2 regions of the Mesorhizobium sp. WSM4846 genome follow, and region 1 is predicted to be linked to the other one. Evidence: riboswitches for the same ligand, from Rfam matches in the RefSeq annotation. Region 1 holds a riboswitch; the other holds the start of a gene.

What was found. Region 1 has a riboswitch for cobalamin ahead of AC0L15_RS04435 (aromatic ring-hydroxylating oxygenase subunit alpha). Riboswitches for the same ligand answer to the same signal wherever they lie in the genome.
Region 2: another riboswitch for cobalamin. It lies ahead of metE (5-methyltetrahydropteroyltriglutamate--homocysteine S-methyltransferase); the one in region 1 lies ahead of AC0L15_RS04435 (aromatic ring-hydroxylating oxygenase subunit alpha).

What each region holds. Positions count from the first base shown of each region.
Region 1 covers NZ_JBVVPZ010000003.1:98,935-102,693, reverse strand. Annotated here, with positions in the region: gene AC0L15_RS04440 (FAD-binding oxidoreductase) at 1-980, opposite strand, end outside; gene AC0L15_RS04435 (aromatic ring-hydroxylating oxygenase subunit alpha) at 1,004-2,251, opposite strand; cobalamin riboswitch at 2,364-2,566, opposite strand; gene AC0L15_RS04430 (DUF680 domain-containing protein) at 3,071-3,277, shown strand; gene AC0L15_RS04425 (DUF680 domain-containing protein) at 3,345-3,569, shown strand; gene AC0L15_RS04420 (DUF680 domain-containing protein) at 3,644-3,759, shown strand, end outside.
Region 2 covers NZ_JBVVPZ010000034.1:68,217-71,975, forward strand. Annotated here, with positions in the region: partial or broken gene metE (5-methyltetrahydropteroyltriglutamate--homocysteine S-methyltransferase) at 1-2,161, opposite strand, end outside; cobalamin riboswitch at 2,253-2,454, opposite strand; gene AC0L15_RS24305 (adenosine kinase) at 2,836-3,759, opposite strand, start outside.

The DNA.
Region 1 (3,759 bases):
TCGCAGGCTGCGGGAATTCGTACGCCCGAAGCGCGCGCCGTCTGCAGCACGGTCTGGCCGGCAACGCATTCGGCATCGATATCCGAAAGCGAAAAGCGGATCGGCGTTGCGGCCTCGGCAGGTACCTCGACCCCGCCCTCTGCCGGCCCACCCTTTGCCGGCCCACCCTCTGCCGGCGAACCGAACGGGGCCGGTATTTCCTCCACCGCCGGGGCCGCAAAGCTCTCCTGATGGTAGTTGGCCATGTCGAAGCCGGCCGCCTCCAGCATCTGCCGCACGGCGCGCATGAACGGGTCGGGGCCGCAGCAGAAAATTTCGCGCTCGCGAAAATCGGGCGCCAGCAGCGGCAGCCTTATGGCGTCGATCCGGCCCATATGGCCGAACCAGCCCTCACGGCTGGACCGCTCCTCAATCATGAACCCGAGCGTCAGGCCCGGCATGCGGCTGCCGAGCAGCTCGAGCTCCTTGCGGAAGATGATCTCCTCGGGCTTTCGCGCGCAGTTGACGAAGCCGACATCTGTCCATGGCGCGCAATCGTTCAGCCAGCGCAGCATCGACATCATCGGCGTCACGCCGGAGCCGGCCGAAATGAACAGATACTTGGCCGCTGGATGGCTGTGCAGCGAAAAGTCGCCCGCCGGCCCATAGGCCTTCACGTGAACGCCGGGTTTCAGATTGTCGAACATCCAGCGGGTGCCGAGGCTGCCGGCCTGCGCCTTCACCGTCACCGCGATCGAGAACGGCCGCGACGGCGAGGACGACAGCGTATAGGTCCGCATCAGCGGGCCCTCGGTGGTCGGCAGTTCCAGCGTCACGAACTGCCCCGGTCTGTAGCGGAACCAGGTCTGGTTGTCAGAGCGGAAGGTGAAGGTCTTCACCTCAGGCGCCTCGTCGCTGACGCTGATGACTTCCAGCACTTGGAGCCTGTCGTTCCAGGGCGCCATCTCGTCGAGATGGCGGTAGAGGCCAAGGTCCGTCATCGCATTCATCCCCTTGATCTCGTTCAGGCGACGCTGCGCAGCGCCGGCCGCCCGACCTCGGCAAGGCGCGGCCCGATGAAGGAGGCGTACCATTCGACGAACTGGATGACGCCGCCCTCATGCAGTTCCGAATAGGGGCCGGGCTCATAGGCCGGCGACAGGATGCCGAAGGCGTTTTCCTCGACGATGCGACGGTCCTGATCGTTGGTCTCGGTCCAGACATGGGTGAGTTCGGCGAGGTCGTAATCGACGCCTTCGACCGCGTCCTTATGGACAAGCCATTTGGTGGTGACGGCCGTTTCCGTGGCACTGATCGGCAGCACGCGGAAGGTGACGGCATGATCGCCGAGGATATGGTTCCAGGTCGTCGGATAGTGATAGAGCAGCAGCGAGCCGATACGGTCGGTCGAAACGCTGTCGGAAAGGTTCTTCTTCACCGCGCGTCTTCCCGTCATCGTGTAGCTGACGGCGTCGCGCAGCAGCGGCGCGCGGGTGGCGCGATACTGCCCGGCCGGATCGATGCGGAACTTGCTCGGCAGGCCTGCCGCCTCGCATTTCGCCCAGTGCGCGAGCATCTCCGGATCGCTGTCGGCGCCCTGCACCCCGGTCACCGTCGGCGCTTCCGGGAATGTCTTGCAGAGTTCCGGATGGTTGCCGGCGCAATGATAGCACTCGCGGTTGTTCTCCCAGACGAGCTTCCAGTTGCCCTTCTCGACGATGGTCGATTCGAAGGCGACTTTTGCCTCGCGCATCCGGTGCGGCAGGAGGTAAGGCTCGATCATGGCTCGCATCGGCGCGAAGTCGACCGGCTCGTTGGCCAGGCAGATGAAGATGTAGCCGCCAACGCTTTCGCAAGCCACCGGCTTCAGGCTGAACTGGCTCTTGTCGAAGCCGTCTGCCATCTGGCGAGCAAACAACAGCCGGCCGTCCAACTCGTAGGTCCACTGGTGATAGGGGCAGACCAGCTTCGCCGCAGTGCCCTTGTCGGCATTGCAGACACGGCTGCCGCGATGCCGGCAGGAATTGTGGAAGGCATTGACCTTGCCTTGCTGGTCGCGGACCAGCACGACCGGATAGTCGCCGATCTGGGCGGTGATATAGCTGCCAGCTTTCGGCAACTCGCAATCGTGGCCGATGAACAGCCAGTCGCGATACCAGATCAGCTCCATGTCGAGCTTGAAGAAATCTGGATCGGTGTAGAAGGGCTGCTCGAGCGAATAGCCTTGCCTGCGGCCGTGCAAGAGCCTCAGCATGTCGTTGCGCGCGTCCATGTCCTGTCCTCGTGTAAGGACTGAACTGGTGGTGATGGAGGGAGGATCGGCCGCAGACCGGCGACAGGGCCGACATGCATCATCCACCTCTTGACCGCCCACCGCGATCAGTCGAGTCTAAAAATCTCGGGCTGGTTTCCGGGCTCTGGAGTGTCCTTGCGGACTCATCGCGACACCTTCCCAGGCTTGTGGCCCAGTGGTCTCCCGTTGCGACTTGAACTCCACCACCGTTGCGGGGGCAGCACCGGGTTCTGACCGGCTTCCCAATTCTCCGCTTCGTCGTCACCAAGCGGCACCTGAGATGGCGTGATCTAATCATGCCGGCCGGCTGACTGTCGGCATGAAAGCGACATCGTATCCATGCGGCGCGACACCGCCGGCGAAACCTGCAGGTTTATATCTGCAGGGCTGAAACCCCACTTTTCGGCGGCCACTGTCGGCTGCTGTGACATCGAATCTGACCCGCGGCGGAGATCAGGAAGGTTAACAGTTTACAAAAGTGACTGTTAGCCGCTTCTAAAATCGAACCGAACGGTTCGTTTCTGTTGACAATGCGTGCAGCACCCTGTGAACGCAGATCCGCCAATCCGTCAAATCATGAACGGGTAATTTTGAATAAGATATTGAAAACAAACCATAAAACCATGGTAGCAGATGCCTCTGGTACAATTTCAAGGTGTAGATTCTTGGTCCACACGGAACAACTTCGTGATTGGAATCCGCCGAATGGCCTTCCCACATCGGGGCTGTCCGAATGACGCGCATCCTCCCAAGACACGCCGCTAGGCGGACGGAAGACTAAGATACTGGAGTATTAAAATGAAAAAGATCGCTCTTGCTGCCGTCGCCGCTCTGGCCATCACCGGCAGCGCCTTTGCCGGCAGCGACCATTATGGGTCCAACGCCGCCAACCAGCCGACTGCTGCGATCGACAGCTCGTATACGGCCTCTGTCCAGACGCCGGCTCACGCTGAAAAGCAGCCCGTCGGCCAGGGCGCCGATCGCAACCTTTTCGGCAACAATTAACAGCTGGTCCAAAACAGCAAAGTGGCGGTCCGCCGCTCGGGATCTGAGGAACTCAGGAGTATTTGAAATGAAGAAGCTCATTCTTGCCACCGCAGCCATTGTGGCCGTCTCCAGCGGCGCTTTTGCCCGCAGCGACAACTTTGGATCGAACGGTGCCAACCAACCGGCCGCCGCGGTCGACAGCAACTCGTACACGGCTTCGATTCGGAATTCGGCTTCGGCGCAGAATCCGGTTCCGGCTGACGAGAAACCCGTCAACGGCAGCGACCGTAACCTGTTCGGCAACAACTAACAGTTCGTTCCAACAGCGGCGGCGGCATTTGCCCGCCGCGCTGGTGGAACCAAGAAAATCCAGGAGTTTTGAAAATGAAGCAGATCGTTCTTACCGCCGCCGCGCTTTTGATTGCTGCCGGCAGCGCTTTTGCCGGTAGCGACAACTTTGGCGGAACCGACATCAACAAGCAGGCGACCATCAACGTCGA
Region 2 (3,759 bases), on a different contig from region 1:
TGAATGTCGTAGACGCCAGGACCGATTTCGTTCGGATATTTTGACTTCGTGAAGGCGTCCAGCAGTTCCATTTTGGAGCGCGACGTCTCGATCGAAATGACGTCCGCGTCCAGTTCAGCGATCGAGTCGATGATCTCATTGAACTCAGAATAGCACATGTGGGTGTGAATTTGGGTCGCGTCCTCTACGCCCGTCGAAGCGATCCGGAAGCATTCGACAGCCCAGCCGAGATAATGTTTCCAGTCGGACTTCCGCAGGGGCAAGCCTTCGCGAAACGCGGCCTCATCGATCTGGATCACCCTTGCGCCAGCTCTTTCAAGGTCAGCCACTTCATCGCGGATGGCAAGTGCGATCTGGCAGCAGGCCTCGGCGCGGGGTACGTCGTCGCGAACAAAAGACCAGTTAAGAATCGTCACTGGGCCTGTGAGCATGCCCTTCATTGGCTTTTTCGTCAGCGACTGGGCAAATTGCCACCAGAGAACCGTCATCGGATTGGGCCGCGATACGTCGCCGAAGATGATGGGAGGGCGCACGAGCCGGGAGCCGTAACTTTGCACCCAGCCATGCTGGGTGAAGGCGAGGCCGGACAGCTGCTCGCCGAAATGCTGCACCATGTCGTTGCGTTCAAACTCGCCATGTACCAGCACGTCCAACCCGATCTCCTCCTGCCAACGGACCGCCGCCTCGGTCTCCTTCTTCAGGAAGGCCTGGTAGTCGATATAGCTCAGCCGGCCCTTCGCATGGGCGGAGCGCGCCCTGCGCACCTCGGGCGTCTGCGGGAAGGACCCGATGGTCGTCGTGGGGAACGGCGGCAGGCCGAGCGTGTCGGCCTGGATTCTCGAGCGCTTGGCAAATGCGCTCTTTCGTTGCTTCATGACGCTGTCAATGCTGCTAACGCGCCCGTGGACGAGCGGATCATGGACCTTTGCAGACATTGCGCGCGCGGCGGCCGCCTCTTCAGAACCCTTCAGCGCGCCTGCTACGGCCTCCCTGCCTTCGGACAAGGCTTGGGCCAGCACGAGCAGCTCTTCAGTCTTCTGGGCGGCGAATGCCAGCCACGAACGGAGGTCTACATCGAGCGCGGTCTCCATCCGCAGGTCCATCGGCACATGAAGCATCGAGCAGGAAGGCGCAATCTCGACGCGATCCAGCGGCCACCCGGCAACGACCGGCTTGATGCGGTCGAGAATGGCAGCCAGGTTCGCGCGCCAGACGTTGCGGCCGTCGATCAGGCCAAGTGAGAGCACCAGATCCTTCGGTGCGAGCCGACCAACCGTCTCCAACTGCTCGGGAGCGCGCACGAGGTCGAGATGCAGGCCCGCCAGGCGCAGCGAAAGCGCGGTCTCGAGATTGTTTCCCAGCGGCCCGAAATAGGTAGCCAGCATAATTTTCAACTTGGGCGCGGCTTTCGACAGCTGCCCATAGGCGAATTCGAAGGCAGCTCGTTCGTTCGGGTTAAGATCGAGCACAAGGGCCGGCTCATCAATCTGCACCCAGTCGGCCCCCGAGAGATCCAGCCTCTGCAGGAGTTGCTCGTAGACGGGTAGCAGGCGCGGTAGGAGCGCTATGGGATTGAAGCCCTGGTCGGGAGACTTCGCCAGCTTGAGGAAGGTCACCGGTCCAAGGATGACCGGGCGTGTATGGATGCCGAGCTCTTTTGCCTCCAGAAAGTGATCGACTGGTTTCGCCGACGAGAGGGCGAATGTCTGATCGTCGCCCAGCTCCGGCACATGTAGTGGTAGTTAGTGTCGAACCATTTGGTCATTTCCATCGCGGTTACGCGCTGCCCCTGAACTGCATGCCCGTGACTGGCGTGTCCACAACCCGCAGTATCGCCTTGCGTCCCGCGCGCTATCGCGAAGTAGATGTCAAGCGGGACCTCGCCGCCCGTCCAGCCGTAACGAGCTGGCACGGCGCCGACCATTGCTGCGGTGTCGAGCACATGGTCATACAGTGAGAAATCGTTCGACGGGATTTTCGACACGCCGCGGTCGTGCTGCTCGCTCCAGCTGGCGGCACGCAGTGCCTTGGCCATCGACACTAGGTTGGCAGCAGACGATTTTCCGGACCAGTAGCTTTCGAGCGCGAATTTCAGTTCTCGCCGGCGACCGATACGCGGCACGCCAAGCGTTGCTATGGGAACTTGCTGGGAGACATTCATTCCATACCCCGATGGTTGGGGCGGGGACAAGGAAGGCGCTAGCAGGCCGGCATCAACGCCGAGCTGCCGCGGCCACCAGACACCCCGCCCGTGGACGTTGTTGGCCGTGGCAGGTCTCCTGGCTCGCGGGTCACAGCCTCTGCCCCGTCTTCCCGGGGCAGTTCGCCCTAGTGACATTGGTGGGTTTGGCTCGCCGCTTACAGTTGCGGGGGGCAGCGCCGGCATTGCACCGGCTTCCCTCTTAGCTCCGCTACGGCAACGCCTTGCGGAGAACCACGACACCCAGACAATCGCAGCGGCCCGCTTTGTTGTCAATGCCGTATAAAGAAATGTTTATGTCTTTATGTGAAATTGTTCGTTTGCGGCGTGTTCTCAAGTCGCAGGTCGCGGTAGAGCTGAGCCGTTTGCGCCACTCTCCGGGCTTGTGCCTCGCCGCTCGGGCAATCTGCCGGTGACACGATCCCGGCTCAAAAACGACTTCGTCAAAAACACGTTTTGGCCATCATGATCGGCGGCAGTACTGGCCGAAGTGCGACAACGTTCCTGAGCCTGCAAAATTGAAATTTGGAGAAAACCGCCATCCTTCACGGACGGGCACGCGACATTTCAATGTGTACGCGCTTGTCTGGACAGCCTCACAAAGGGCGCTGGCAGCACCTCGCTGAAACACCGCCCTACAACAATCCCGCCTGCTCAGCCTCGCGGCGCAGATTCTGCCGCGGCCTGGGGCCGATCTGCTGGATCACCAGTCCGGCCGCCAGGGAGCCAAGGTCGCCGCAGGTCTGCAGGTCGCGGCTTTGCGTGTAGCCATGCAGGAAGCCGGCGGCATAGAGATCGCCGGCACCCGTCGTGTCGACCAGTTCCTTGATGGCGATCGCCTTGATCACCACGGTCTCGTCGCCGCGCACGATCACCGAACCTTTTTCCGAGCGGGTCACGGCGGCGATGCGGCAATCCTTGCGGATCTGCGCCAGCGCCTCGTCGAACAACGCCGTCTGGTAGAGCGACTTGATCTCGTGGCTGTTGGCAAAGACGATATCGACCGTGCCCGAACGCATCAGGTCGAGGAATTCGTCGCGGTAGCGGTCGACGCAGAACGAATCCGACAATGTCATCGACACTTCGCGCCCGGCTGCATGGGCGAGCTTCGCCGTCTGCCGGAACGCTTCCTTGGCGCGCGGCGGGTCCCACAGATATCCCTCGAAATAGGTGACGGCGGCGCCAGACGCCTTGTCCGCTTCGACATCCTCAGGACCGAGCTCGACGCAAGCGCCGAGATAGGTGTTCGTCGAGCGCTCGCCGTCCGGCGTGACGAAGATCATCGAGCGCGCCGTTGGCGGTTCGCCTTTGAGCGGCCTGGTGTCGAAGGCGACGCCCTGCGCGTGCATGTCATGGGCGTAGATTTCGCCGAGCGTGTCGTTCGAGACCTTGCCGAAGAAGGCGGCGCGGCCGCCGAAGCTGGCGACGCCCGCCGCCGTGTTGCCGGCGCTGCCGCCGGAGGCTTCGATGGCCGGGCCCATGCGGCTGTAGAGCAGCTCGGCGCGCCTCGTATCGATCAAATTCATCGCGCCCTTGATGATGCCGTTCGTCTCAAGGAA